Regions from separate parts of the Kocuria salsicia genome, predicted to be linked through region 1. Evidence: riboswitches for the same ligand, from Rfam matches in the RefSeq annotation. Region 1 holds a riboswitch; each other region holds the start of a gene.
What was found. Region 1 has a riboswitch for S-adenosylmethionine ahead of ABD264_RS10275 (MetQ/NlpA family ABC transporter substrate-binding protein). Riboswitches for the same ligand answer to the same signal wherever they lie in the genome.

Region 1 (7,421 bases):
CCGGGCTGCGCAGGCCGGGGGAGGGTGTAGGTCACTCGCCGTTCGAAGTCGTCGCCCTCGCTGCAGGCAGGTCCAACCTGGATCTGCTGGCCCGCCAGGCCGTCGCCTTCCGGGTGCGGGCCGTGGGTACGAGCGGTTCCGCGGACGACGCCGCCCGCCTGCGCGAGGCGCTCACGGCCGCCGCCCGCGCGTCGTCGTCGCCCGTGCCCGAGATCCTGCACGGCTCGGACGCCGCGGAGCGGATCGCGGCGTGGGAGGGCGCGGACCTCGTGCTCAACGGGATCACCGGCAGCATCGGACTCGCTCCCACGCTCGCCGCCCTCGGGGCGGGTCGGCGGGTGGCGCTGGCCAACAAGGAGTCGCTGATCGCCGGCGGCCCGCTCGTGAAACGCGCAGCCGCGGCCACAGGACTCGAGGACGCCCTGATCCCGGTGGACTCGGAACACTCCGCGATCGCCCAGGCGCTGCGCTCCGGCACGGCCGCGGAGGTGGACCGCCTGGTGCTGACGGCCTCCGGCGGTCCGTTCCGCGGGATGACGCGCGCGCAGCTGGCGGAGGTGACCCCCGAGCAGGCGCTGCGCCACCCCACGTGGGACATGGGCGTGATGGTGACCACCAACTCCGCGACCATGGTGAACAAGGCCCTGGAGGTGCTGGAGGCGAGCCTGCTCTTTGACGTGCCGCTGGAGCGGATCGACGTCACCGTCCACCCGCAGTCCGTGGTGCACTCCATGGTCCAGTTCGTGGACGGCTCCACCCTCGCGCAGGTCTCGCCGCCGGACATGCGCCTTCCCATCGCGCTCGGCCTCGGCTGGCCCCACCGTGTGCCGGGCGCGGCCGCCGCGTGCGACTGGACGCGGGCGGCCGAGTGGACCTTCGAGCCGCTGGACCCGGTGGCGTTCCCCGCCGTGGAGCTCATGAAGAGCGCGGGAACCACCGGCGGCACGGCACCGGCGGTGTTCAACGCGGCCAACGAGCAGGCCGTCCACGCCTTCCACCGCTCGCAGCTGGGTTTCACGGAGATCGTGGACATGGTCGAGTGGGTGCTGGGGGAGCACGACGTCGTCGCGCAGCCGGGTCTCGAGGACGTCCTGGCCGCCGAGCAGTGGGCCCGCCGTGTCGCGGACGAGCGCATTGCGGGGCGCCGTTGAGGTCCCGGGGCGTCACGGTTCGTCACACGTCGCGTGCTACGATTCTGTGCGGATGACGAGATCCGGCGCGTAGCTCTGGCTGGCCGGACGGCAACCCTCTCCCGTAGCGGGGTGCCCCAGATGACCATCCGGCCGCGATTCGATGCGATCACGGCAAGTGCGGTTTTTCTCTGAAATGGCACATGCCTGATCTGCACCCTCCGTCCAGTGCGGGACCGTTTGCGCGGCGCAACCACTCCCGACCCTGGAAAGGCACGATCATGCGAACCAAGCGTCTGATTCCCCTCGTTCTGGCCACCACCCTGGGCCTCTCCCTGACCGCGTGCGGTGGCGGGTCCGACAACACGGACCCGGCCGCGGACGGCAAGATCACCATCGGCATCGTGGGGGCCACGCCGGTGCAGGACGCCCTCAAGGAAGTGGCCGCCGAGAACGACGTCACCGTGGAGTTCGTGGACTTCAGCGACTACAGCCAGCCGAACCCCGCGCTGAAGAGCGGCGACATCGACATGAACTGGTTCCAGCACATCGCGTACCTCGCGGACTACAACAACAACTCCGGGGACACCATCACCCCGGTGGGCTCCACCTCCATCTTCCCGCTGGGGCTGTACTCCAAGACGCTGAAGTCCGTTGACGACTTCAAGCAGGGGGACGAGATCGCGGTTCCCAACGACTCGATCAACCTCTCCCGCTCGCTGAACCTGCTCAAGCAGCAGGGTCTGGTGAGCTTCACGAAGGACACGATCGCCCCCACCGAGCAGGACGTGGATACGGACAAGTCCAAGATCAAGGTGCGCCCGGTCTCTGCGGAGCAGACCGTGCTCTCGATGGACTCCGTGGCCGCCTCCGTGGTGAACAACGACTTCCTCGACCGTGCCAATCTCGAGCCCAAGTCCGCGCTGGCCCAGGACGACCCCACGGCGGACAGCGCCAAGGTGTACGACAACATCTTCGCGTCCACCGAGGCCAACGCGGACGACGAGACCCTGAAGAAGGTCGCCGGGTTCTACTACGACGACAAGGTCCAGGAGGCCGAGAAGAAGGAGACCAAGGGCACCGCGGTCCCCACCAAGGTGGACCAGCAGGAGCTCAAGGACCTCCTCACGCGCTACTCCCAGGACCTGAAGGACCAGACCAAGTGAGTGCAGCCCCCGCCGCCGGGGACACCCTGGTCAGCTTCCGCGACGTCAGCAAGGTCTTCACCACCGGGCCCAAGCGACGCCCCCGTGAGGTCACCGCCGTGGACGGTGTGACCCTGGACGTCAAGCGCGGGGAGATCTTCGCCGTGATCGGCTACTCGGGCGCGGGAAAGTCCACCCTGGTGCGGCTGATCAACGGTTTGGAGACCACCACGTCCGGCACCCTGGAGGTCGGTGGCCAGCAGGTCAGCGGCCGGTCGGAGACCCAGCTCGCCTCCGTGCGCCACAACATCGGGATGATCTTCCAGCAGTTCAACCTGTTCACCTCGCGCACCGTGGCCGGGAACATCGAGTACCCGCTGCGCCGGGCGGGGTGGAAGCCCGAGGAGCGCCGGGCACGTGTCACGGAGCTGCTCGAGTTCGTGGGGCTCACCGAGCGGGCCCGCAACTACCCGGAGCAGCTCTCGGGCGGGCAGAAGCAGCGCGTGGGCATTGCCCGGGCGCTCGCGTCCAACCCCGAGCTGCTGCTCGCGGACGAGTCCACCTCCGCGCTGGACCCCGAGACCACGCAGGAGGTTCTCGCGCTGCTGCGCCGGGTGAACCGCGAACTGGGGATCACCGTGGTGCTCATCACCCACGAGATGGACGTGGTGCGTGCCATCGCAGACCGCGTGGCCGTGATGGACAGCGGTCGCGTGGTCGAGGTGGGGACCACCGCAGACGTCTTCGCGCACCCGCAGGCCGAGACCACCCGCAAGTTCGTGGGTTCCGTGATGCACACGGTGCCCAACGCCGCGGAGGTCGAGAAGCTGCGCCGCGAGCACCCGGGACGGCTGGTCATGGTGGACGTGCGCGACCAGAACCGGATCGGCGAGGTGCTCTCGGACGCAGCACGCACGGACGTGCGCTTCAACATCGCCTTCGGAGGGATCTCCATCCTGCAGTCCAGGTCCTTCGGGACGCTCACGCTGTCCCTCACGGGCCCGCCGGACGCCGTCGAACGGACCGTCGATGCCCTCCGGGCGGTCACCAAGGTTGAGGAGGTGGCTGAGTGATGGAGTGGTCCACACTGGCACCGCAGCTGCTGAGCGCCACGGGGCTCACGCTCTACATGGTCACCGTGACCCTCGTGCTGGCCGGGTTCATCGGCCTGGCCGTGGGCATGGGGCTCTACGTGACCCGGCGAGGAAGCATCATGGAGAACGGGGCGGTCTTCACCGTCCTGAACCTCCTGGTGAACTTCGTGCGCCCGATCCCGTTCATCATCCTGCTGGCCGCCCTCGGCAAGCTCACGGAGAGCGTGGTGGGGACCCGGCTGGGCCCCAACGCCGCGATCTTCGCCATGACCATCGGGGCCACCTTCGCGGTGGCGCGGATCGTGGAGCAGAACCTCATGACGGTGGATCCCGGCGTGATCGAGGCGGCCCGCTCCATGGGCGTCTCGCGCTGGAAGATCATCACCACGGTGATCCTGCCCGAGGCACTGGGCCCGCTGGTCCTGGGCTACACGTTCCTGGTCATCGGCATCACGGACATGTCCGCGATGGCGGGCGCGATCGGCGCCGGCGGCCTGGGTGACTTCGCCCTGCGCCTGGGCTACCAGCGCTTCAACGACCAGGTGACGTGGGCCGCGGTGATCGTGATCATCATCCTGGTCCAGCTGGTGCAGTTCTTCGGCAACTGGCTCGCGCGCAGGATCATGCGCCGCTGAGGCGCCCCCGCGAGTTCCCGACGCCGCCCCGGCAGCCTGTGCGCTGCCGGGGCGTCGTGGTGTTCGGCGGGTCACGCGCGGCTGCCGCGTGTCGGACGAGTGGGGCACAATGGGGGAAGTCTTTCCCACGGGGCGCGTGTCGCGGGCCCCGCACGCCAAATTCCCTGGAGGAAATTCGTGACCTCGGTCAACCTCGGCATGCCGGCGGCACCCCAGCCGGTCCTCTCACCCAGGCGCCCGACCCGCCAGATCCGCGTGGGCTCGGTGGGTGTCGGCTCGCAGAGCCCCATCAGCGTCCAGTCGATGACCACCACTCCCACGACGAACATCAACGCCACGCTGCAGCAGATCGCGGAGCTCAACGCCGCGGGCTGCGACATCGTGCGCGTGGCGTGCCCGTCCCAGGACGACGCGGACGCCCTGCCGATCATCGCCATGAAGTCCCCGATCCCGGTGATCGCGGACATCCACTTCCAGCCGAAGTACGTCTACGCGGCCATCGACGCCGGGTGCGCGGGAGTTCGCGTGAACCCGGGCAACATCCGCAAGTTCGACGACCAGATCGAGGGCATCTCCCGCGCCGCGGAGGCGGCGGGGGTCTCCATCCGCATCGGCGTCAACGCCGGTTCCCTGGACAAGCGGCTGCTGCAGAAGTACGGCAAGGCCACCCCGGAGGCGCTCATGGAGTCCGCCGTGTGGGAGGCCTCGCTGTTCGAGCAGCACGACTTCCACGACTTCAAGATCTCCGTGAAGCACAACGACCCCGTGACCATGGTCCGCGCCTACCAGCTGCTGGCCGAGCGGGGGGACTGGCCCCTGCACCTCGGCGTGACCGAGGCCGGGCCGGCGCTGCAGGGAACGGTGAAGTCCGCCACCGCGTTCGGCATCCTGCTCTCCCAGGGCATCGGTGACACCATCCGCGTCTCCCTCTCCGCGCCGCCGGTGGAGGAGGTCAAGGTGGGCAACCAGATCCTGCAGTCCCTGGGGCTGCGCCCCCGCAAGCTGGAGATCGTCTCCTGCCCCTCGTGCGGGCGCGCCCAGGTGGACGTCTACAAGCTCGCCGAAGAGGTCAACGAGGGTCTCGCCCACCTCACGGTGCCGCTGCGCGTGGCCGTGATGGGCTGCGTCGTCAACGGACCGGGGGAGGCCCGTGAGGCGGACCTCGGCGTGGCCTCCGGCAACGGCAAGGGCCAGATCTTCGTCCGCGGCGAGGTCATCAAGACCGTTCCCGAGGACCAGATCGTGGAGACCTTGCTCGCCCAGGCCAACGAGATGGCCGAGGAGATGGGCGTGGACGAGAACGGCCAGCCCGTCGAGGGTGCCCCGGTCGTGACCGCCGGGTGATCCGACGCCGCGACCCGAGGCTGCTCCCGCCCGCCGCCGTGGGCCGGGGGGAGTTGGACCGGCTGCTCGACGAGCACGCCGTGTCCTCGGTGTTCGTGGCCGCCCACGTGGAGCGCATCCGTGACGGCGGCAGTGCGACGCCGCCCGTCTACGGCGTGCGGGGCCCGGACGGCCGGCTCGAGGGGGCGTGCTGGGTGGGCACGAACGTCGTCCCGATCGCCCTCGACGAGCGGGGAACGGACCTCGTCGCGGACCTCCTGCTGCGCGGCGGGCCCCGCTTCGCCTCCGTCTTCGGCCCGGCCGAGCCCGTGCTGGGGCTGTGGGACCGGGTGCGGGAGAACTGGCCCGCACCGTTCGACGTCCGCGCCCACCAGCCCCTGCTCGTGATGGATCGGGACCCCGCCCCGGCTCTGCTCGGTGGCACGGCCTCGCGCGTGCGCTGGGCGGGACCCGAGGAGTTCGACCGGGTGCTTCCCGCCGCCGTGGCGATGTTCACCGAGGAGGTGGGCTACTCGCCGCTGACCAGCGGGGCCGAGGGCTACCGACGACGCGTGCGCTCGCTGCTCGCGGAGGGTCGCACCGCGGTGCTGTGCGACGAGGACGGCACCGTGGTGTTCAAGGCGGACGTCGGCTCCCGGCACGGGCGCGTCTGCCAGATCCAGGGCGTGTGGATCCACCCCCGGTACCGCGGCCGCGGTCTGGCCGTGCCGTGCATGGCGGCCACCGTGGCCCTCGCCCGTGTCCGCACCCCGGTGGTGAGCCTCTACGTGAACTCCTTCAACGCCCCGGCCCTGGCCACCTACCGCCACGTGGGCTTCGAGCAGACCGGGGAGTTCGCAACCGTCCTGCTGTGAGGGACGGTCCTGCTGCCAGTGGCGCCGCCCGGCGAGCGGTGCCGTGCTGCGAGCGGCGTCGTGCGGCATGCGACGCCGTGCCGCCGTGAGCATCCCCGGGGCACAGCGATAGACTCCCAGGAGACATCCATTGCCCAGATCGGCCCGTTCCCCGGGCGGTTAGGACCTTTTCGTGCCGCTTCGCCTGAGCTCCCTTTTCCTGCGCACCCTGCGCGAAGACCCCGTGGACGCGGACGTCGACAGCCACAAGCTGCTCGTGCGTGCGGGCTACATCCGCCGCGCGGCGCCCGGGATCTACACGTGGCTGCCCCTCGGACTCGCGGTGCTGCGCCGTGTGGAGGGAATCGTGCGCGAGGAGATGAACGCGATCGGCGCGCAGGAGGTGCACTTCCCGGCGCTGCTGCCGCGTGAGCCCTACGAGACCACCAACCGGTGGACCGAGTACGGCGAGAACCTCTTCCGGCTGCAGGACCGCAAGGGCGCGGACTACCTGCTCGCGCCCACGCACGAGGAGATGTTCACCCTGCTGGTCAAGGACATGTACTCGTCCTACAAGGACCTGCCCGTGTCCCTCTACCAGATCCAGACGAAGTACCGGGACGAGGCCCGCCCCCGCGCCGGGCTGCTGCGCGGGCGCGAGTTCATCATGAAGGACTCCTACTCCTTCGACGTCGACGACGCCGGGCTGGACGAGTCCTACGCCAAGCACCGCGCCGCGTACGTGCGGATCTTCGAGCGGCTGGGTCTGCCGGTGGTGGCGGTCGCCGCGACCTCCGGTGCCATGGGCGGCTCCCGCTCCGAGGAGTTCATGCACCCCTCACTGGTGGGGGAGGACACGTTCGTGCGCACCGCGGGCGGCTTCGCGGCGAACGTCGAGGCCGTGACCACCGTGGCACCGGAGCCGCTCGACTACTCGCAGGCCCCGGCCGCGCAGGTGCACCGCACGCCGTCGAGCCCCACGATCGACACGCTCGTGGAGCGCTCCAACGAGCTGCACCCCCGCGAGGGCGAGCCCTGGACCGCCGCGGACACCCTGAAGAACGTGGTGCTGTCGGTGACGCTGCCGGACGGCACGAAGCAGCTCGTGGCCGTGGGCGTCCCCGGGGACCGGGAGATCGACCTCAAGCGCGTGGAGGCCGGCATCGGCACCGCCCTGGGACAGGGCGGTGAGCTCGAGGTGGCCGCCGCGAGCGAGGAGCAGCTGCGGGCCGTCCCCCAG
Region 2 (7,421 bases), on a different contig from region 1:
CGCAGTTGCAGCGGTCCTCCTCGGAGCCAAGGGCAGCTACGTCAATGACTTCCGACGCCGCGTGCACCGCACCCGTGGTGTCCTGAGCAGTCTGGGCCTGCCCGTGAGTTCCGGAGCGGTACGCGCGTTCATGATCCTGGGCACGGCATTGGCCGTGGCCGTGATGCTCGTGGGCATCGTGTGGAGGCCGCCCAGGGCCGGACTGCGGAGCATGGGCATCCCGTTGGACGCCCCGGACCTGGTGACCCTCGTGAGCGCTCTCGCAACCGCGGGCCTGATCCTCGCCCGGCGTCGGCACTCCGCCACCCATGCCACATGGGCCGGTGTCAGCCCCGACGTGGAGATCGGCTTGCGGTGTGGGCCCTTAGGCGTGGACCTGGGCTTGGCTCTGATGCTCGCGGTGCAGAACTTACGCTGGCACGAGCCCCACAATCTGCTGGCGGCTACCGCACTCATGGGCACCGTGGTGCTCGCGGTTCTACCTACCCGCTCCCTTCTGCTAAACGCTGCCGGCGCCGGGAGCCTCGTGCTCGCCGTGGTGCCGTGCGCCATGGTCATCGTGCCGCTACTCGGTCCAGCCCTCGGAGCCGGCCACGCCCTCCCGTCTGGTCGAGGGGCGGGTGGGTGGATCGGCATCGCTCTCCTGGGCCTCGCGGCGGGGCCGCTGTCCGCAGGGCTCTACCACCTCGTGGCTCCCGCTCATGCGCTGCGCACCTCGGGGCTTGTGCTTGACCTGGCCGTGAAAACCGGTCCCCTGCCGATCATCGCCGCAGCGGTCACCCGGATCGCAGAGGCCACCCCCTGGGCAGAGGCTGCCCCGTACGTGGGACTGGCCGTGTTCTTCCTTGGCCTGCTGACTCTGCGCAACTCGTTCGTCCGTGTCACGTCTCCGGAAGGCCTGGGCTATGCCCTGTTCTTGATGCGCCTGGCCCCTGGGCGGGTGTGGGCGCTGCAAGGACGGGCGCTGGCGATGTCTGTGTGCCTGTCTTGTCCTGCCACGGTCGCCCTCGCGCTATGGCTGGTCCTCGGTGGCTGGTGGCACCTGGCCCTGCTGCTGCTCGCCCTGCTGGCCATGGAGATCGGGATCGAGACCCTCGTGGTGCAACGCAGCACTGCGGTCCTGCCCGCATCCGCCATGGCGCAACTGCCGCAACGATCCAAGGCCGGCTTGGCCGCAGCCCTGTGCGGCGGGGTGGCCCTGACGTTCGCGGGCGTCTTCACGGCCACCGGGGCACACGATGTCGGCGCCGGTCCCGCTACATGGGCCGCCGCGGGCTTCGTGGCCACCGCCGTGGCACTGCTGGCGCTGGCCGTCCACGACGCCCCCGAGTGGATCCGCGAGCTCTCGGCCACCGAAACGGAGGAATCATGAACACCATTGATCACCTGAACCACGCCTACGGCACTCACGTGGTGTTTCAGGACGCTCGGATCGAGTTGCCCGACGTGGGAACCGTGGCCCTGAGGGGGCCCAACGGATGCGGCAAGACCACCCTGCTCAAGTTGCTAGGCGGTGTGATCCGTGCGCAGTCACCGGCGGTGACCACCTGGCGGAACAGTCACCACGCCACGTATCTGGACACTGAGTACCTGACACTGGAACACCTGACGGTGAACGAAACCTTGAACGTTCTCGCGCCGCTCATGGCCCCGGATGGGGACGGCGGGCACCCGCTGGTGGACGGCTCGATGGCCGGGACCCGGGTCGGAGACCTCTCCCTCGGGCAGCGGCAACGACTCGTGCTGACGATCGCCCTGGGACTCAAAGGCCCTCAAGTCCTCCTCCTGGACGAGCCTCTCAACGGCTTGGACGCCCGGGCGTGTGCCTTGGCCCGGAGGCTGATCAGTGCAAACGGCCGGGACCGGCTGGTCCTGCTGGCCACCCACGAGGAGGACCGATGGACGGACTATGACCTGGTGGTGGAGTCGGTCAACGTAAGCCACTTGTGCCGGGCGGAGGTCACCGCATGAACACCATGGTCAGTCATGCCGCCATCCCCGAGCCCCGGTGGAAGTCGCCGCGCGTCCCCGGATTCCCCACCCTGCCCACGGATCTCGGCCTGATACTGCTCAGCGCCGGGGTGGGGGCATGCCTCGCGCAACTGTTCCGCTGGGACCGGCTGGACGAGGTAGCCAGTGTCACAGCCGAGGACATCTTGCTGCACAACCTGATGGTCGCGGCCCTGGCCACGGTCATCACCATGCACGCGGCCCGGGGCATGATGCTGCTCAACGGTCTGTGGCTGGGCATGGGCCTGGCCGCCAGCTCCCACCTGGCCGGGGCGGGACAGACTCTGGGCTTGGCCGCCGTCCACGTTCCCCTGGAGATCGTGGCCTGGGCCATGACCATCGAGTTGGCTCGCCGCTTCTGGCCCGCCCTCGCGGCCACGGTACATCGCAGTCCGGAAGGTGCCACGTTGCGGAGGGGGCTGCTCATTCGCATAGCCATCACCGTTCTCGTCTACGCCTTAGCGGCCCTTGCCGAATGGGCCGCCCACTCCCTGATTGGAGTCTGACATCATGACCAACACCATCGCGCCCTCAACAGTTCGCGTGCTCCCGCAAGACCGCAGCTCCCGCGTCATCACGGTGATCATCCTTCTGTTGGCCTACAGCGCCACCGTCCAATACGTGGTGGGGCCCGCCCTGGAGTCATTGGTGGCGCAGAATGCCCAGAACAATCAGTTCAACGACACGGCAACGCTGCTCACCGTGATGCGGGTTGGTGTGGTGTTCTGGGTCTTTCTGGTCTCGTTCCTGCAGGCACTGTCCCTCCGGCTGATCTACAAGGGCATCGTGCGGGGACCCGCGCCGTCCCTCGGCACCAGTTGGTGTTGGGCCCTGGCAGGTCAACTGCCGTTCATCCTCACCGGCCTGTCCCTCATGTTGCTCGCGGACGGGCGTGGCATTGGAGCCCTGGGTCACATGGGCTTACGAATCGTGTTCGGGGCTGCCGCTGCCGCGATTTACTGCGCCTTGGCCCGGTACGCCTTCCGGCCCAGCGGTGCCCGTCTGACCATCTATTTCTTCGTGGTCACCGTGGTCAATTCAGTGCTCCTGGTGGCTGTGGCCGCCTCTTGACCGGTTTGTCCCTGCAATCCCGAAATCCCCAACAACTCAAAAGAACGGAAATCATCATGATCAAGAAGACCCTTGCCCTTGCGTTCGCGACCGTCACCCTCACCACGCTGGGCGTGAGCCCAGCTCAGGCAGTGACCTCGGGCCGCATGGCACCCTCGCCCACCGTCCTGAACCCCGTGGGTACCCCAAGCCTGTGCCGTCTGGTGCCCATGATCTGCCGGTGAACCTCACCCGAGCACCCCGTTGTGGAAACCCCACTTGACCATCCCCACGCGGTCGGTACAACTGAGTTTGGCGATGATCGAGGAAATCTGCGATTTCACGGTTGCCTCGGAGACACCCAACCGGCGGCCGATCTGACCGTTGGTCAGGGACTGCGCCACCATTCGGAGTACCTCGGTCTCCCGCTGCGTCAGCGGTGAGGATTCGTCCGAGAGCGGAGTTCGGCCCATCGGTTCCTTGACGAGCCGACGGGCCGTTTCCATGCTGAACACCGCGATGCCCTGGTGTGCTGCCCGAATTGCGGTCAGCAGCCTGTCCTCCCGGTCGTCCTTGCGCAGGAAACCCACAGCTCCGGCGCCCATCACGTCTGTCACGTACTCGGTGCGGTCCAGCGTGGTGAGCATGATGACCGGAAGGTCGGGGTACACCTCGTGGAGGGCTTTGGCGGCATCGACCCCGTTGGTTCCGGGCATGTTGATGTCCAGTAGGAGTACATCCACATCGGGCGCCTGCGGTGCGTCGTCGTCGGAGGCGTGCAACAACCGGTTCAACACCTCGGTGCCGTTGCCGACTGCCCAGGCTACGCAAAGCCCAGGATCCCGGTCGATGACCTGGGTGAGCAGCCGACGCACCAGGGCATCGTCGTCTGCCAGACCCACGCGAATGGGATGCGGGGCGGCGGGTGGAGTCGTGGTCATGTGATTGCCGTTCCGGGAGCGAGGGGAATACGAACGAAGACGATCCAAGTGTTATCCACCTGGGAGGTTCTGAGGATTCCCCTCATGGCTCCGAGACGTTCTCGCATCCCCGTGAGTCCGTACCCCGAGGTGGGGAACCGTGCGGGCGTGTCCGGATGGGGCTCGGGGTTGGACGATGTGATGGTCAGGCTCTGGTCGTTCGTCGTGATATCGAGCTGAACCACTGACCCGTGCAGTGCGTGCCGGATGATGTTGCCCGTGATCTCACGAAGACACCTACAGGCCAGCCGCTCTGTGTCCGGATTCGTCACAACCTGTGTCACCTGGTAATTGGCCACTGGGGTGAACTCACTGTCCATGAGCAACCCCACCACTTCCTGCCACGTGCGGCTGAGGCCGGTGCGTCCGGTTTCGGGGAGCGGGCCTAAGTCGTCCCGCAGCATGCCGACCAGCCAGCGAAGGTCCGTGAGTCCTTGCTGGGCCTCTTCCTGGATGCGGAGATTCCGCGCGTGGAACTCTGGAGGAAGTTCGCGGTCCATGGAGCGGCTCAACAGCACCACGTGGGAGAGCTGCGCCGCGAGCGTGTCATGGATGGTTCTGGCCAGTTCCACCCGTTCGTCCCGGCGGCGCTGCTGGAAGGCCAGCTTGTCCGCCGACCGACGAATGGCGTTCATGTACACCCAGGTCCCTGAACACACGGCGGTGATTAGCAGGAAGCCGAGGAACACGTAGGTCGACCACGGAACCTGGGGGTACGCTACCGCGCTGAGTACGAACACCAGGTGCGCGCTAGCCACAGTCATCCATGAGACGCGAAGGTGGCCAGAGGCGGACAGGTCCACGAGAGCGGGCATCAGGATCAGGAATCCGCTACTCGCCGTGAGGTCGCCGTCCAGGAGCAACAGCACCTCCAGGACGCAGGGAAGTATCCAGAACAGCGGGCGCTTCATGGCCAGCAGGCCCATGAGCACCACGGCCGCCTCGATGAGCATCCCCGGCAGGTTGGAGAAATTGCCCAGAATCACGAACACCAAGTTGAACGCCACCGCCACGCACACCAACTGGGGTCGCAGGGCGGCGGAAGCCGAGAGAAACCCGGCACCTTGTGGTTCCGGAGGGCGTGATCCCGTAGGGGAACGGGCCATCAGCCACGGGGCGGAATGTGTCACCATGGGTCTCCGATGTGTCTATCTGCTCGGCCGTCGTCGGTAGAGAGGACCCGGCCCGGAAAAGTTTACCTTCAGTGTGAGTTGGACCCCTTCAGAGGTCCGTGTTGTGAAGTTTGCCGGGAGTAGCTTTTTGACCCATGTGCGCCCCCGCTGCTTTGGCGCGGGCCGTAGCGGTCTGATCCGACACACCCAATGCACGTCCTCGCCCGTGAGGTTCACCGGAATGATCCCCATGCCCAGCCGGCCCAGCGTGCAGGGGCGGTGAGCAGCGCGCGGATCAGCTCCGGATCATTGATGTGGTGATCGCCCATGGGGCCCATGGTCCCACCGGAGCCTTGTTCCGAACAGACCGGCGCACCGGGTCATCGTATTTTTCCTGACCCGCGGCATGGGTAGGATGTGCGCAGATCGATCATGAGTTCCGACGTTCAGCCCTGGCTTGTCGGACGGCAACCCTCTCCCGTAGCGGGGTGCCCCAGGTGAGGATCGGGCCGCATGACACACCGCATGTGGCAAGTACGGCGCAGCACCAGCGCGCTGGACCCGCAGAGTAGGCCGCCCGTGGGTGGCGCACGGGGCGCGGGTCGCGAGCACCCGAAGGACACAGCATGAGCAAGCGGATTTCCGTGAACGCCTTTGACATGACGTGCGTGGGCCACCAGAGCTTCGGCCTGTGGCGTCACCCCCGGTCCCGGGCCACGGAGTACAACACCATCGAGTACTGGACCAACCTGGCCAAGACCCTGGAGAAGGGCAAATTCGACGCCCTGTTCCTCGCGGACGTGGTCGGTATTTACGACATCTACCGCAACTCCGCGGCACCGGCCGTGCGGGACGGCGCGCAGGTCCCGGTCAACGACCCGTTCATGCAGGTCTCGGCCATGGCCGCCGTGACGGAGCACCTGGGCTTCGGCGTCACGAGCGCAGTGACCTACGAGCAGCCCTACACCCTCGCCCGGAAGTTCGCCACGCTGGACCACCTCACGCGCGGGCGCGTGGGCTTCAACGTGGTCACCTCCTACCTGCCCTCCGCCGCTGAGAACCAGGGGCTGCCGCGCCAGATCGAGCACGACCAGCGCTACGAGATCGCGGAGGAGTTCCTGGACGTGTGCTACAAGCTCTGGGAGGGCTCGTGGGAGGACGACGCCGTGGTGAAGGACCGCGAATCCGGGGTCTACGCGGACCCCACCAAGGTGCACCCCATCCGGCACGCCGGCGAGCACTTCACGGTTCCCGGGGCCGGGCTGACCGAGCCGTCCCCGCAGCGCACGCCGCTGATCTTCCAGGCGGGTGCGTCCTCGCGCGGGCAGGCGTTCGCCGGGCGGCACGCGGAGGCGGTGTTCATCGGCGGCACCCGCCCGGACCTCACCCGGTACATGACGGACAAGATCCGCGAGCAGGCGCAGGCCCAGGGCCGGGACCCGGAGGACGTGAAGATCTACGCGATGCTCTCCGTGGTGGTCGCGGACACGGATGAGGAGGCCGCGGAGAAGTACCGTGACTACCTGCAGTACGTGGACCTGGAGGCGTCCCAGGCGATCATCGGCGGCTGGTCCGGCGTGGACCTCTCCCAGTTCCCGGAGGACGAGGCCCTGAACTACATCAAGACCGACTCCATCCAGTCCTTCCTCACCCCGTTCACCCTCCAGGCGAAGGACAAGCGGTGGACGCGCGAGGAGATCGCCAAGCACTGCGCCCTGGGCGGGATGGGCGCCGTGATCGTGGGCTCTCCGTCCACCGTGGCGGACGAGCTGGAGCGCTGGGTGGACGAGGGCGGCCTGGACGGCATCAACCTGGCCTACCACGTGAGCCCGGGCTCCTTCGAGGACTTCGTGGAGTACGTGGTCCCCGAACTGCAGGCCCGCGGCCGCTACCGCACCGAGTACGAGGGCTCCACCCTGCGCGAGTCCCTCTACGGCGCCGGCCAGGACCGCGTGAAGGACACGCACCCCGCCGCGGCCTACCGGGGCGCGTTCGCGGACGCGTGCTCCGTGGCCACGGCCAGTTCCCGCTGAGCGGCGGCCCGGGACGCAGGGAGGACGACGCCGCACGGCCGGGTTGCCGGGGCACCCCACTCGGGTGGGACAACGGCCCGTTTCCCGCCCGGGGTCCGCGCCGCCGGGGCCCTGTTCCGGACGGCACTAGTTCCGGACGGTGCCGCAGCGGGCGGCGCAGGGTGGCGGGCGTGCGCGCGGACCGGGCAGAGCGGATGCCGGAGGGCGGCGTGGTGATGCTCGCGTTCCAGGCGATG
Region 3 (7,421 bases), on a different contig from region 1:
GCAGCTGCGCGGCGAGCCCGTCCACGGACAGCGAGGACGTGTTCGTGGCGAGCCAGGCGCCCTCGGACAGGTTCGCCTCGACCTCCCGGAGGGAGGAGACCTTGAGGTCCCAGATCTCCGGGACGGCCTCCACCACCAGCTCGCAGTTCGCAAAGTCCGCGTGGTCCACGCTGACGGCGAAGTTCTCGGCCCACACGTCCAGGTTGCCGTCGATCTTCCCGCGCTCGAGGGACTTGGCGAGGTCCGACTCCACGCGCTCCTTCGCGGCCTCCGCGGCCTGGGCGTCCACCTCCACCACGGTCACGTGTGCTCCGGAGACCAGGAACGCGTGGGCGATTCCCGCGCCCATGCGGCCGCCGCCCAGCACGCCGACAGTGGAGGGAACGGGTGACGTGGTGCTCTCGGTCATTTCTTGTGCTCCTTCTTGCGGTCCAGGAACGCCTGCATGCGGTCGAACTTTGCTTGGGACTCGAACAGGACGGCCTGCGCGAGCTCGTCCACGTGGGGGTGGGCCTCGCGCGGCATGGCGAAGACCCGCTTGGAGATCCGCACGGCCAGCGGATCCTGCGCGGCGATCCGGTCCGCGAGGGTGTCCGCGGCCGCCAGCAGCTCGGAGGGCTCGTGGATCTCCGTGATCAGCCGGGCCTCCAGGGCCTCCTGCGCGGAGAGGATGCGTCCGGCCATCAGGATGTCCTTGGCCAGGGCCTCACCGGCGAGCTCCTTGAGCCGCCACAGCGCACCGGCCGCGGCGATGATGCCGAGCCCGGTCTCGGGCTGGCCCACCTTCAGACGGGGCGTGCCGATGCGGAAGTCCGCTGCCCACGCGAGCTCCGCGCCGCCGCCCAGGGCGTAGCCGTCCAGGGCCGCGACCACGGGCATGGGCAGCTTGGCGATCCGGTCGAAGAGCTGCGAGTTCACCCCGCGCAGGGCATCCTCGCGGCGCCGCTCGCGCAGCTGGGCGATGTCCGCTCCGGAGGCGAAGATCCCCTTGCCCCTCACCTCGGTGCCGCTGAGCACCATGGTCTTCGGCTCGCGCTCCAGGTGGGCGCACACTGTGTGCAGCTCGTCCACCATGACCTCGTCGATGGCATTGCGCACTTCCGGGCGGTCCAGGGCCACGTGCAGCCGGTCCGGGCGCTCGGTGACCCGCAGGGCCGTGAAGTCAGCTGCCCAGCTGGGCGTCCGCCAGTTCTCGGGGGACGCCGGCGCGGCGGTGCCGTCCGCCCGGGAGTCGCGGGCGGCGTCGTCGTGGGTGGAGTTCGTGTCCGTCACGGCCGGATCACACCCGCTCAACGAGCAGGGCCGCGCCCTGGCCCACGCCGATGCACATGGTGGCCAGACCCCTGGCGGTGCGTTCGCGCTCCATGCGGCCCATGAGTGTGATGACGATGCGCGAGCCGGAGGAGCCGAGCGGGTGGCCCAGCGCGATCGCGCCGCCGTCCCGGTTGACGATCTCCGGGTCCAGGCCCAGGCGGCGGATGGAGCCGAGGGACTGCGTGGCGAAGGCCTCGTTGATCTCCACGGAGCCGAGATCGCCCACGTTCCACCCGCCCCGCTCCAGCACCTTCTGGGACGCCGGCACCGGGCCGAGGCCCATGATTTCCGGGGCGAGACCCACCGAGGCGCCGTCCACCACGCGCGCACGGGCGTTGAGACCGTACTTGGTCACGGCGCGCTCGCTCGCCACGATCACGGCCGAGGCGCCGTCGTTGAGGGAGGAGGAGTTGCCCGCGGTGACCACGGAGCCGCCCGCGACCACCGGGCGCAGCTTCGCGAGCACCTCGGTGGTGGTGCCCTCGCGGGGGCCCTCGTCCGTGTCCACCACAGTGACCGCACCCTTGCGGCCCTTCACCTCCACGGGGATGATCTCCTTCTCGAAGTGCCCGGCGCAGATCGCGGCCAGCGCCTTCTCGTGGGACTGTGCGGCGAAGGCGTCGGCGTCCTCGCGCGTGATGCCGTCCACGCGCGCCACCTCCTCCGCGGTCTCCGGCATGGAGTAGGTCATCTTGCCGTCGCGGGAGAGCGGACCGTCCAGGAAGGCGGGGTTGGTGAAGCGCCAGCCGATCGAGGTGTCGAACGCGTCCCCTGGCTTGGCGAAGGCGGTGGTCGGCTTGGCCATGACCCACGGCGCGCGGGACATGGACTCCACGCCGCCGGCCACCACGATCTCCGCGGCACCGGACTTCACCATCTGGGAGGCGATCGTGATTGCGGACATCCCGGATGCGCAGAGCCGGTTGACCGTGATGCCTGGGACGGAGTCCGGGTAGCCGTTGAGCAGCCACGCCATGCGGGCCACGTTGCGGTTCTCCTCGCCCGCGCCGTTCGCGTTGCCCAGGATCACTTCGTCCACCAGCGCGGGGTCGATCCCGGCCTCCCCCACCACGGAGCGGATGCACAGGGCGGCCATGTCGTCCGGGCGGACCGAGGACAGCGCGCCGCCGTAGCGGCCCACGGGTGTCCGGGCGCCCCCGACGAGGAAGGCTTGCGGCAGAGAGGACATGGCAACTCCTAGTTGGAAAGGATTACTGACCGATCGTTCACTGCTCAGGTTCCCCGATCGTGCGAGCCACGTCAATCGGTGACGCCCGCTCGGGGGAGACGGGAAGGCCCGGCATCCGTGGGGATGCCGGGCCGGTTCTCGGGTGGCGTCCCGCGGCCCTTCGTCGGGGGTCGCGGGACGGTGGACGCAGGGGCGCGTCAGTGCCGGGGGCGGCGTGCGGAGGTGGTCTCCGGCTCGCCGGCGACGGCGGGGACGCTCTCCCCGGGGTGCGCCTGGACGTACTCCTGGTGCACCTCCGCCACGTGCAGGTCCTTGCCCTGGTCCGACTTCTTCACGAAGCACACCGCGATGAACGACACCAGGGACAGCAGCGAGATGTAGACGCCGATGGTCCACGCCTGGCCGGTGCGGGCGAGCAGCAGCTCGGCAATCATGGGCGCGAACGCACCGCCGATGATCGAGCCCAGCGCGTAGCCGATCGAGACGCCCGAGTAGCGCACGCGGGCCGGGAACATCTCCGCGTACATGGCCGACTGCGGTCCGTAGGACGGGCCCAGGCCGATGGTCAGCACGAAGATCGCCAGAGCGAACAGCGGCAGGGACGCCGTGTTGAGCAGCCACCACATGGGGATGGCCCACACAATGATGATGCCGTAGCCGATCATGAACGTGCGCCTGCGTCCCACCTTGTCCGACATCCAGCCGCCCAGCATGGTGAAGATCAGCCAGCCGATGCCGCCCACCAGGGAGGCGACCAGGGTCTCCGGCCGGGACATGTGCAGGACCTTCGTGCCGTAGGAGGCGAAGAACGCGATCACCAGGTAGCCCGCGGCGTTGTTGCCGGCGAAGATCAGCGCGGCGAGCAGGACCTCGCGGGGGTTCTTGCGGAAGAGCTGGCCGAGGGGCGCGGAGGACTCCTTGGCGCGCTGCTGCATCTCCAGGAACACCGGGGACTCGTCCACCGAGCGGCGGATGAGCCAGCCCACGAAGATCAGCACGACGGAGAACAGGAACGGCACGCGCCAACCCCAGGACTCGAACTGCTGGGGCGTCAGCCCCGTGCTCAGGCCGAACATGAACAGGGTGGCCATGAGCATGCCGATCGGCACGCCGATCTGCGGGTACGCGCCGAAGAGTCCGCGCTTGTTCACGGGGGCGTGCTCCACGGACATCAGGGCCGCGCCGCCCCACTCACCGCCGGCGGAGAAGCCCTGCAGGATGCGCAGCAGCACCAGCAGGATCGGAGCGGCAATGCCGATCTTCTCGTAGGTGGGCAGCAAGCCGATCAACGTGGTGGCCGCGCCCATGCCGAACAGGGTCATCACAAGCGTGACCTTGCGGCCGAAGCGGTCGCCGATGTGCCCCGCCACGATCGCGCCCAGTGGGCGGAACAGGAAGCTGATGCCCAGGGAGGCCCACGAGACAACCTGCGCGAGCTGCGCGTTCTCCGCCCCGAGCGGGTTGAAGAAGTGCGCGGCCAGGATGAACGCGGCGGCCTGGGCATAGATGAAGAAGTCGTACCACTCGATGGTGGTGCCCACGAGCGTGCCCGCGAGGACCTTGCGCTCCTCGCGGCTCATGGTGTGGCCCTGCGCGGGCGCTGTGGTGGTTGATGCCATGGTGGATCTCCAGAATCTTCGGACGGACGTCCGTGGTGCCAGAGGCAGGGGCCTGAATGCAATAACCGACCGATTGGTCTTGAAACGGCAGTGTACGCATGCGTGTGAGCCCGGTCACGCATGTCGTGTATAGAATCGTATATGTTACGGCGTCGTCGCGAGGCTTCCCTGGCGGCACGTCACCTCCGCGCACCGGCACGGCCACGCCCGCGACGCCGCGGCAGAACGGGGTCACCACGCACCGCGGGCCCGGCACCCCGTGGAGGTGTCGGGCCCGCGTGACGGCGCGCGCGGCGTCGTCGTCGGTGCTGGAAGAGGCGGAAGGGCTCAGAAGAGGCGCTGCGAGGCGATCCGCGCGCCCTCCACGAGCGACCCGAGCTTCGCGAGCGCGATCTGCGGGTGCAAGCGCCCGCCCAGCCCGCAGTCCGTGGAGGCGATGACGTTCTCGCGGCCCACCACGGAGGCGTACTGCTCGATGCGCTGCGCCACGAGCTCCGGGTGCTCCACGCCGTTGGTCGAGTGGGAGACCATGCCGGGGTAGACCACCTTGCCCTCGGGCAGCGGGTGCTCTTCCCAGACCTTCCACTCGTGGCCGTGACGGGGGCTGGACGCCTCGAAGCTGTAGCCCTGCGCGTTGATGGTGAGCATGAGGTCCACGAGGTACTTCAGCTCCAGGTCCGTGGTGTGGGGCCCGTGCCACGAGCCCCAGCAGAGGTGGAAGCGGATCTGCTCCTGCGGCAGGTCGCGCAGGGCGTAGTTCAGGGCCTCGACGCGCAGCCGGGTGAAGTCCAGGTAGTCCTCCACCGTGGGCTCCGGGTTGATCTGGTCCCAGGACTCGGCGATCGAGGGGTCGTCGATCTGCACGGTCAGTCCGGCGTCCACGATGGCCTTGTACTCCTCGCGCATCACCTCCGCGCACGCGTAGACCAGTTCCTCGTCCGTGGCGTAGTACTCGTTCTTCACGCGTGCGCAGGAGCCGGGGGACAGTGCGGCGACGAAGCCCTGCGTGGCCCCGTTCAGTGCCATCGCGTCCTTCACGCGGCGGATGTCGCCGGCCACCGCCTCCTGACCCGTGTAGGTCAGCGGGCCCGTGATCTTGGGCTGCGAGACCGTGTTGCGGTGCGCCAGCACGCCCGCCGTGGGGTCCTCGTAGGCGTCCCGGAAGCGCTCGCGGTCGCGGCGGTCGGGGAAGCTCGTGAGCACGATGTGCCCCGGGCTGGAGCGGTGCTTCTCCGCGTCGTTCCAGCGGTCCTCGTCCGTGGGGGTCAGCCCGCCCAGGCGGTGGAACGAGTAGTTCCACCAGGCCCCGTAGTCCACCGCGCCGGACGTGGTGTGACCGTACTCGCCGTCGTTGACGATGTCGATGCCGATCTCGCGCTGGGTGCGCACGATCTCCTTGACCCCCTCGTCGAGCGCCTCGCCCAGCTGGGGGAGGTCGATCTCGCCCGCCTGGAAACGGTTGTTGGCCTCCAGCAGCTCGGGCGTGCGGGGCAGCGAGCCCACGTGGGTGGTCTGGAAGCGGTCGGTGTTGTGGGGCATGGGGTGGTGCGTCCTTTCCATCGGTTCTGGCATTAGCACCGGGCGCGCCCCGGTTGCTGCGGCTTCGACGAGCCAGATCTCTCGGCCGCTCTGGATGGTTGCCCCTCCATCCAACAGCACATGGAGGGGGACGGGCGAATCATGGCGTCTATCGTGGGGCGCACGACCCGACGGCGAAGGAGCCAGAGCATGTCCCCAGCACCCCTTGACGGCAAGAAGGCAATCGTGACGGGTGGTGCGAGCGGCATCGGTGCCGCAGCGGTCCGCGCCCTGGCACGCGACGGCGCCCACGTGGTGATCGCGGACATCGACTCCGACGCCGCACAGTGCCTCGCGGACGAGGTGGCCGGTGAGGCGTGGGTCGTGGACCTCACGGACACCGCCGCGCTCGCCGAGCTCACCCTGGACGTGGACGTGCTCGTCAACAACGCCGGGATCCAGAAGGTGGCGCCCATCCAGGACTTCGACCCCGCAGACTTCCACCGGATCCTCATGCTCATGCTCGAGGCCCCGTTCCTGCTGATTCGCGCAGCCCTGCCGCACATGTACGAGCGGGGCTGGGGGCGGGTGGTCAACGTCTCCTCGGTCCACGGACTGCGCGCGTCCGAATTCAAGTCCGCGTACGTGGCCGCGAAGCACGGCCTGGAGGGGCTCTCCAAGACCGTGGCGCTGGAGGGTGCCGCGCACGGTGTCACGAGCAACTGCGTGAACCCCAGCTACGTGCGCACCCCGCTGGTGGACCGCCAGATCGCGGACCAGGCGGCCGCCCATGGCATCGCGGAGGAGGAGGTCGTGGAGAAGATCATGCTCACCGAGGCCGCGGTCAAGCGGCTCGTGGAGCCCGAGGAGGTGGGCGAGCTGATCGCCTTCCTGGCCGGGCCCTCCGCGGGGATGATGACCGGTGCGTCCTACACGATGGACGGCGGCTGGACGGCTTCCTGAGCGGGTGACGACGCCGTCGCCCACGGCCGTCCGGGACGCAGCGCGGGACGGACTACGACGCCGCGCGGCCCGTGCGCAGTGCCGTGCTGAGCCGGTGGGCCTGCTCCAGCAGCGCGGTGCCCAGCTGGTGCTGCCGCGGTGGGCGGAAGCGGGACTCGATCCCCGTGAGGGACAGCGCGTAGCGGGGCTGGCCGGAGGCGTCGAAGACCGCCGCGGCCATGCCCCACGAGCCTTCCACGATCCGCCCCGGGTTCAGGGACCAGCCGTGTTCGCGAACGTGGGACACGAGATGACGGACGTGGGCGTCGTCGTGCTGGGGGCCGAGCTGACTGCGGCGCTCGCGGGTCGCGGCGAGCGCCGCCTCCAGCTGCTCGTCCGGGAGGTGGCCGAGGATTGCCAGACCTGCTGAGGCCACACCCAGGGGCAGTCGCAGGCCCTCGTGCAGGACGTGCGAGCGGACGGGGAACGAGCCCTCGGCGCGTTCGAGGCAGATCACCTCGTCCCCGCGGCGGGCTGAGAAGAACGCGGACTCGCCCGTGGCCTCCGCGAGGCGCCGCAGGTGCGGAGTGGCGAGGTCCTGCGCCGGGTAGCGCTGCGCGGCCACCGCCCCCAGGAGGGTCAGCTCGAAGCCGAGCGCCCAGGAGCCGGTCCCGTCCCGATCGAGCAGCCCCTCGTGGGCCAGCGCGGTGAGCAGGCGGTGGGCGGTGGGGCGGGTGAGTCCCGTGCTGCGGGCGATCTCGGCGGTGCCGGCCGTTCCCGCGGCGGCCACGGCCTGCAGCACCGCGGCGACCCGCCCAACCACCTGGGTGCCCGACGTC
Region 4 (7,421 bases), on a different contig from region 1:
GGGCGAGTTCGCGGTCCGGGTTGCCCTGGACCCCGAGGACCGAGGCCTCCGGGATCACGGACCGGCCCATCCCGAGATCGTGCTCGGGGTCCAGGATGCAGCGTTCGGCCAGGTGGTGGGTGTCTGCGAGCAGCCTGTCCCGCCCGGCGTCCCCCTGGTCCGCGGCGCGGGCGATCTCGTGGGCGAGCAGGGCCATGCGGTCGTCGTCCTTGAGCCAGCCCTGACCGTTGGGCTGCAGGACGCCGCGGTCCGCGCCCGCGAGCTCATCCAGGGGCATCAGGGTGCGGGCGGCGTCCAGCACGTCCGCGGTCACGGCCTGGCCGGGGTGGGCGTAGCGCACCGCGTTGCTCAGCACCACGGGCAGCTGCGCCCGGTGCCCGATCTGGAGCATGCGCACCGCGTGGCCGGTGCTCAGGGGCGTTCCCTGGGGAGAGAGGTGGGTGGCGGTCTCCACCACGAGGGTTCCCGGGGGCAGCACGCGGCGCCACCGTTCCAGGGCGGTGCGCGCGGGCTGGTAGTGGCGCCCGGCGAGCAGCTTGCCGACGTCCGAGTCCGGGCCCACCAGGACCACGAGACCGGGCTTCCCGTGCGCCGCGGCCCGGTGGACGTGGCGGGCCAGCTGCGCGGTGGTGAGACCGATCGGGTGGCCCTGGTGCCGGTCGTGGGCGCGGTGCGCGGCGGAGACCACGCGGCACAGGGCGGCGTAGCCGGCCCCGGCGTTGTTTCCCGTGGCCAGCACCACCACGCGCCCGAGCACCCGGGGCGGCAGCGGGCGACGTCGCTGCCCGCCGCGGGTGCCCGCCACGCCCGCACGGCCCGCGCCGAGCAACGCGAGGTCCACCCCCAGCACGGGAGAGAGGCCGTGCTCCCGGCACGCCAGGACGTGCTTGACCGCGCCGTAGAGACCGTCCCGGTCCGTGCACGCGAGGATCTCCGCCCGCTGCTCCGCTGCGGTGGCCGCCAGCTCCTCCGGGCGCGCCACACCGTAGTGGGCGCTGAAGGCGGAGGCCACGTGGAGATGAGGGAAGTGCATGGACGTATTCGAATCTTTATTCGAATACTTGTCAAGTGCTGCGGGTCCTGGTGCAGCACCTCCGGGCCGCTCCACCGGCCGCTCACCCAAGGGTCACCCCGAGCAGCTGCCACTGGTCCGAGACCTGGTTGCGCACGAGCCGGAAGGTGCAGGGCACGGCCGCCCCGCCCCGCAGCGCCTGAACCTGCCACAGCTCCCGGTCCACCATGCTGATGCGGGACTCACGGGGCACGCGATCCTCGGATTCCCACCATTTCCGCCGTTCGTACCACCGCACGGGCGGCTCCACCACGTGGTGCACGCCCCCCCGGTGGACCACCTCCCGGGGCACACCGGCACCGTTGCAGCGCACGACCACCTCGGCCGCAGTGCCCTCGGGGATGAGCTCACGCCCCTGCCTGCTGGGCGCCGCCCTGACCCCCGCGCCGATCACCGGCACCGAGTCCCACGGATCCTCCCAGGACCCAACCTCCATGCTCTCCACCACAGTCATGGCGTTCCGTCCTCCCCGGATATTCGAAACTTTATTCGACTCCTGAGACGGTGCCAAGGCCGTCCGACACGCATAAGCGACTCGACGCGCTCCAACCCACCGCACCCTCCACCCGGAATACCCCGCCTGCCCGCGAAGTTCTCCTGTGAACCGGCACCGCCCCTGGTGTCCGGAGCACGGAGAAGGAGCAAGTAAATGACACGCATCGCAGTCCTGGGCGGCACGGGATACGCCGGGAGCAACATCGCAGCGGCGGGTGTCCGGCGCGGGCACCAGGTCACCGCCTGGAGCAGGAACGCCCCCGAGCACCCGGTGGCGGGCGTCGAGTACCGCACGGGCGACGTCGCCGACCCCACCGTGGTGGCCGCAGCCCTGGAGGGCACGGACGTGGTGCTCACCGCCCTGTCCCCGCGCGGCACGCTGGCCGGAGAGGGCGTGATGCGCGCCGTCGAGAAGGGCATTGCGGAGCAGGCCATGGCCCGGGGCATCCGCTTCGGAATGGTCGGCGGGGCTGGCTCCCTGCGGGTCAGCGAGGGCGGCCCGAAGGTCTACGACGCCCCGGACTTCAACCCTGAGTGGCGCCGGGACTCCGTGGAGGTCGAGACCGTGATGACAGACCTGGCCGAGACCCCCGAGTCCTTCGACTGGTTCGTGATCTCCCCCGCCGGAGAGTTCGGCGCGTGGAACCCCGGCGAGCACACCGGTTCCTACCGCACGAGCAGCGAGGTGCTGCTCACCGACGAGTCGGGGCGTTCGGTGATCTCCGGGGCGGACTTCGGGGAGGCGTTCCTCGACGAGGTGGAGCGCCCGGCGCACCACCGCGAGCGCTTCGGGGTGGCCTACTGAGCGGTTGACGACTGCGCGCGGCCCGTAGCCGGCGCGGGGGGGTGAGTGGTGGGTGGAGCGCCGGAGGGCCGCGTAGCGAGGCAACCCGGCTTCTCCAGCACCCGGCCGCACACCGTTCCCACCTCTCCTGCGTCCTCGGTGCCCCCGGGGCCCAGTGCCCCAGACCCTTGCAGCCCTGCTGCACCCACCGTGCCCCGATCCGTGCCACACGGCGTCATGTGCGGCGGGTTCCGGGTTGTCCGCCCCGCGGCGGGTGTGGTTGTGTGGTGGTACAGGAATCACGAGTTCCGGCCCAACAGCCCTGGCTGGCCGGACGGCAACCCTCTGACGCTGTCGTGGGGTGCCCCAGGTGATGATTCGGCCCGTGACCACACCGGTGCGGGCAAGGACGGCGTCCGGTTCCCCTGCGCTTCGTGACGCCCCGGTCTGAAGGACTGTTCATGGGCCACGCCGCATCCGGCCGCACCGACGAGACTCTTCTGCCCCGCCCCGCGGGCACCGTTACAACAAGTGGCGGGCACGACGACGCCGCGCGCACCGCCGCTGCCGAGGCGCAGCTCCCCGGTGCCACCCCCAGCACACCTCACGGCACCGCCCCAGGCCTGTCTCCCGCTGCTGCTTCTAGCGGCCTGCGGGCCGCGGGCGCAGCGGTGCGCTCGAAGAAGCGGGTGCTGGCGGCGTCGTTCGTGGGCACGACCATCGAGTGGTACGACTTCTACCTCTACGGGGCGGCGGCCGCCCTGGTGTTCAACCACTATTTCTTCCCGCAGGGCTCGGGCGTGGGAGCGGTGATCGCCTCGTTCGCGACCTTCGCGATCGCGTTCTTCTTCCGTCCCCTGGGCGGGATCATCGCGGGCCATCTGGGGGACCGGATCGGGCGCAAGGCGCTGCTCGTGGCGTCCTTGCTGACCATGGGGCTGGCGACCACGGCGATCGGTCTGCTGCCCGGTTTTGGGCGGATCGGCTGGGCCGCGGTGGTGCTGCTGGTGGCCTGCCGGATCCTGCAGGGGCTCTCCGCGGGGATGGAGTGGGGTGGTTCGGCCGTGCTGTCGGTGGAGCACGCCCCCTCCGGGCTGCGGGGGCTGTTCGGCTCGTTCACGCAGGTCGGCTCGGCGGCGGGGATGCTGCTGTCCACCGCGTTCTTCGCCGTGGTGCAGGCCGTGACCACGCCGGAGCAGTTCCAGGCGTGGGGCTGGCGCGTGCCGTTCGTGTTCTCGGCGGTGCTCGTGGTGATCGGGCTGGTCATCCGCGCCGGTGTCACGGATGCCGAGGAGTTCCGCGAGGTCAGGGCGGAGGAGAAGCGCGCCGTCTCCCCCGTGCGCGAGGTACTGCGCGAATACCCGCGCGGTGTGCTCGTGTGCGTGGGGCAGCGCATGGTCCAGCCGGCGATCTTCTCGGTCCTCACCGTCTACACGCTCACCTACGTGACCCAGCACCGCGGTCAGAGCCAGTGGGTCATGGTCTCCATCCTGATCGCGGCGGCCGTGGGGATCGTGGGCGGACCCTTGTGGGGATGGCTCTCGGACCGTGTGGGCCGCCGCCGGATCTCCGGGATCGCGGCCGCACTGGTCGGCGTGTTCGTGTGGCCCTACTTCCTCTTCCTGGACCACGGCCCACTGGCCCTGCTGCCGTTCGTGTACCTCGTGGGCCTGGCCGTGCTGCACGACAGCATCTACGGCCCCCAGGCGGCACTGTTCGCCGAGCAGTTCCCCGTGCACCTGCGCTACTCAGGGGTCTCCCTGGGCTACCAGGTGGGCACGATCCTCTCGGGCGGGCTGACCCCCATGATCGCCGCGTGGCTCGTGGCGCGCGGTGGGGGAACGCCGTGGCTGCTGTGCGGCTACCTCAGCGTCCTCGCCGTGGTCTCCGTGGTCACCGCCCGCATGGCGCGGGACTCCGTGGCCGACGGCGCCCGGGCAGTCCCCGTGCCCGTCCGCGCCCCGGTCCCCTCCTGAGCGACCGGTCCGACGACGTCGCCCGCCTGCCCGAGCGCCGCTCCGCCCGGCTCGGACCGCCGCTTCCCGACCGTCCGCACCATCACCCGTCCCCGTGAAAGGCCCCCATGCCCCGTCCGCTGCTGTTCAACGCGTTCGAGATGCCCGTGCCCGTCCACCAGTCCCCCGGGCTGTGGCGCCACCCCGAGGACGAGTCCCGCAACTACGTCTCACCGACCCACTGGGAGCGGGAGGCGAGGACGATCGAGGCAGCGGGGTTCCACGGCATCTTCCTCGCGGACGTCCTCGGGCTCTACGATGTCTACGGCGGCACCCCGGACGCCGCCCTGCGCGGCGGGGTGCAGGTCCCCCAGCTGGATCCCCTGCTGCTCGCGCCCCTGCTCGCACGGGCCACGGAGCACCTCGCCGTGGGAGTGACCGCCTCGGTGACCTACGCGGCGCCCTACGACCTCGCCCGGCGCTTCGCCACCCTTGACGCCCTCACGGACGGACGCATCGCGTGGAACGTGGTGACCTCCTACCAGGAGTCCGCCGCGCGCAACCTCGGTCTGGGGACGCAGCTGCCCCACGACGAGCGCTACGACCGCGCGGACGAGTACATGGACGTGGTCTACGCCCTGTGGGAGGGCTCCTACGCGGAGGATGCGTACGCCGCGGACCGGGACAGCGGCGTCGTCGTGGATCCCGCGAAGGTGCGCGGCGCGGGCCACCACGGCACGTACTTCGACGTCACCGCCCCCTCCCTGACGGCCCCCACCCGCCAGCGCACCCCGTACCTCTTCCAGGCGGGGGCCTCCCCTCGTGGGCTCGCGTTCGCCGCGAAGCACGCCGAGGCCGTCTTCTTCTCCGGTCCCACGCCCGAGCACGTCGCCCGGTGGACCGGCAGGCTCCGCGAGGAGGCCGAAGCCGCCGGGCGCGATCCACGCTCCGTCAAGGCGTTCACGAACGTCGCCGTGGTCGTGGCCGAGACGGGTGACGCGGCCCACGAGCGCTTGGCCGAGTACACCCGGTACGTGGACGTGCCCGCGGCTCTCGCGCTGTTCGGCGGGTGGACCGGGGTGGACCTCTCCGATGCGGACCCCGACGCTCCACTGGAGCATGTCGAGACGGACGCCAACCGTTCGGCGCTCGCGTCGTTCACGACCATGGACCCGGACGCCTCGTGGACGCCACGGCGCGTGGCGGAGTTCGTGGCGATCGGCGGTCGAGGTCCCGTGATCACGGGCTCCCCGGAGGAGATCGCGGACGAGCTGGAGCGCTGGGCGCGGGTCGCGGACGTGGACGGCTTCAACGTCAACGCGTGCGTGCGCCCCGCGGACTTCGAGCGCTTCGGGCGCTTTGTGGCGCCGGTGCTGCGCGAGCGGGGTGTGCTGGCACCGGCGGCCACCGTGGGCGGCGCCGGGGACTCCGGTACAGGGGACGACGGCGCGGCGCGAGTTCCCTCCGCCCGCGAGGTCTTCGGCGGTGCCGGGCCCCGGCTGCCGCTGGACCACCCGGGGGCCGCGCACCGCAGATGAGCCGGGCGGCGTCGTCATCCGGGGCCCTGGAACCCCGGAGGCCCCGTCCGGCACCCGCGTCACCGGGTGCCGGACGGGGCCGGCGGGTAGGGAACGTGCTCAGGGCTGGGCGGGCAGCACGTACCGTCCGGTCCTGTCCGTGGCCAGGGCGAGGGAGGAGATGTGCTGGACCTCGCCGTCGGGCCCCGGCTCGTTGGAGCGCAGCATGTCCGGGCGCTCGAAGTCCAGGCCGGTGACGTGGCACGTGAGCAGTTCGTCGGAGGGGTTGCCGTCCGCGTCCGTGTAGGGCAGCTCGATCCCGTCGTCCGTGCGGCGCAGGTAGTAGCGCCCGCGGGTGGCGATCGCCGTCAGCGGAGTGGCCACGAGCGCGATCAGCACCGCGAAGATCGGGGAGAACGGGGCGATCCCGGGTCCGAAGGCCCCGAAGAACATGGCGATCGAGATCCCGGCGGACAGGCCCAGGGAGACCAGGCCCACGGGGTTCCAGTTGTGCAGCATGCCCCGGCGGAACTCGGGGACCTTGGGCGAGAGGCCCAGCACGTGCTTGTTGACCACGATGTCCGTGGCCACCGTGACGATCCACGCGATGGCGCAGTTCGCGTAGAAGCTGAGCACCGTGTTGAGGAAGTCGAACATGTTCAGCTCCATCAGCGTCAGCGCAATCGCCAGGTTCACGCCCACGAACACCAGGCGCCCGGGGTAGGTGCGGGTCACGCGGGTGAACGAGTTGGTCCACGCCAGGGACCCGGAGTAGGCGTTGGTCACGTTGATCTTGATCTGGGAGATCACCACGAGCACCACCGCCAGCACCATGGCCAGCCACCCCGGCATCATGTGCTGGTAGACGCCCAGGAACTGGTGCACGGGCTCGTTGGCCGTGGCCGACGCCGCGGGGTCCAGGCGCGCGATCAGGTACACCGTGATGAACAGCCCGGTGATCTGCTTGGCGGCCCCGAAGACCACCCACCCCGGCCCGGCCAGGATCACGGCACGCCACCACGCCACGCGGTTCTCCTCCGTCTTGGGCGGCATGAAGCGCAGGTAGTCGATCTGCTCCGCGATCTGCGCGATCAGCGACAGGCACACGCCGGCGGCGAGCATCACGGCGGCGAAGCTGGGGCCCTGCCCGCTCTCACCGCGGTAGTCCAGGAACTCCCCCACCGAGGAGGGGTCCGAGACCACCAGGTAGCCCACAGGGATCACCATCAGCACGAGCCACAGCGGGGTGGTCCACACCTGCACCCGGGCCAGGGACTTCATTCCGTAGATCACCAGCGGGATCACGATGATCGTGGCGATCGCGTAGCCCACGGGTTTGGGGATCCCCAGGCCCAGTTCGAGCCCCTGCGCCATGATCGAGCCCTCGAGCGCGAAGAGGATGAACGTGAACGTGGCGAAGATGACGTTGGTGATGATCGAGCCGTAGTACCCGAAACCGGAGCCGCGGGTGATCAGGTCCAGGTCCAGGTTGTAGCGGGCCGCGTAGTACGCCAGCGGCAGCCCCGTCACGAAGATGATCACGGCGGCCAGGAGGATCCCCAGCAGGGCGTTCGTGGTGCCGTGGGCCATGCCGATGT

Region 2: linked by a shared signal. The riboswitch ahead of ABD264_RS09450 (LLM class flavin-dependent oxidoreductase) and the one ahead of ABD264_RS10275 (MetQ/NlpA family ABC transporter substrate-binding protein) in region 1 are both predicted to bind S-adenosylmethionine.
Region 3: linked by a shared signal. The riboswitch ahead of ABD264_RS09615 (cobalamin-independent methionine synthase II family protein) and the one ahead of ABD264_RS10275 (MetQ/NlpA family ABC transporter substrate-binding protein) in region 1 are both predicted to bind S-adenosylmethionine.
Region 4: linked by a shared signal. The riboswitch ahead of ABD264_RS02140 (MFS transporter) and the one ahead of ABD264_RS10275 (MetQ/NlpA family ABC transporter substrate-binding protein) in region 1 are both predicted to bind S-adenosylmethionine.

The regions. Positions count from the first base shown of each region.
Region 1 covers NZ_BAAARF010000012.1:72,922-80,342, reverse strand. Annotated here, with positions in the region: gene dxr (1-deoxy-D-xylulose-5-phosphate reductoisomerase) at 1-1,151, shown strand, start outside; SAM riboswitch class IV at 1,203-1,317, shown strand; gene ABD264_RS10275 (MetQ/NlpA family ABC transporter substrate-binding protein) at 1,412-2,296, shown strand; gene ABD264_RS10270 (methionine ABC transporter ATP-binding protein) at 2,293-3,348, shown strand; gene ABD264_RS10265 (methionine ABC transporter permease) at 3,348-4,004, shown strand; gene ispG (flavodoxin-dependent (E)-4-hydroxy-3-methylbut-2-enyl-diphosphate synthase) at 4,182-5,348, shown strand; gene ABD264_RS10255 (GNAT family N-acetyltransferase) at 5,345-6,202, shown strand; gene ABD264_RS10250 (proline--tRNA ligase) at 6,375-7,421, shown strand, end outside.
Region 2 covers NZ_BAAARF010000010.1:78,539-85,959, reverse strand. Annotated here, with positions in the region: gene ABD264_RS09485 (hypothetical protein) at 1-1,372, shown strand, start outside; gene ABD264_RS09480 (ATP-binding cassette domain-containing protein) at 1,369-1,971, shown strand; gene ABD264_RS09475 (hypothetical protein) at 1,968-2,516, shown strand; gene ABD264_RS09470 (hypothetical protein) at 2,521-3,081, shown strand; gene ABD264_RS09465 (hypothetical protein) at 3,138-3,305, shown strand; gene ABD264_RS09460 (response regulator) at 3,309-4,001, opposite strand; gene ABD264_RS09455 (sensor histidine kinase) at 3,998-5,053, opposite strand; SAM riboswitch class IV at 5,581-5,695, shown strand; gene ABD264_RS09450 (LLM class flavin-dependent oxidoreductase) at 5,779-7,185, shown strand; gene ABD264_RS09445 (hypothetical protein) at 7,356-7,421, shown strand, end outside.
Region 3 covers NZ_BAAARF010000010.1:114,339-121,759, reverse strand. Annotated here, with positions in the region: gene ABD264_RS09635 (3-hydroxyacyl-CoA dehydrogenase family protein) at 1-409, opposite strand, end outside; gene ABD264_RS09630 (enoyl-CoA hydratase/isomerase family protein) at 406-1,272, opposite strand; gene ABD264_RS09625 (thiolase family protein) at 1,280-2,503, opposite strand; gene ABD264_RS09620 (MFS transporter) at 2,701-4,122, opposite strand; gene ABD264_RS09615 (cobalamin-independent methionine synthase II family protein) at 4,450-5,661, opposite strand; SAM riboswitch class I at 5,676-5,762, opposite strand; gene ABD264_RS09610 (3-hydroxybutyrate dehydrogenase) at 5,851-6,603, shown strand; gene ABD264_RS09605 (IclR family transcriptional regulator) at 6,656-7,421, opposite strand, start outside.
Region 4 covers NZ_BAAARF010000003.1:470,132-477,552, forward strand. Annotated here, with positions in the region: gene ABD264_RS02125 (DNA polymerase III subunit alpha) at 1-1,033, opposite strand, end outside; gene ABD264_RS02130 (hypothetical protein) at 1,116-1,526, opposite strand; gene ABD264_RS02135 (NAD(P)-dependent oxidoreductase) at 1,722-2,372, shown strand; SAM riboswitch class IV at 2,649-2,767, shown strand; gene ABD264_RS02140 (MFS transporter) at 2,813-4,327, shown strand; gene ABD264_RS02145 (NtaA/DmoA family FMN-dependent monooxygenase) at 4,435-5,844, shown strand; gene ABD264_RS02150 (purine-cytosine permease family protein) at 5,944-7,421, opposite strand, start outside.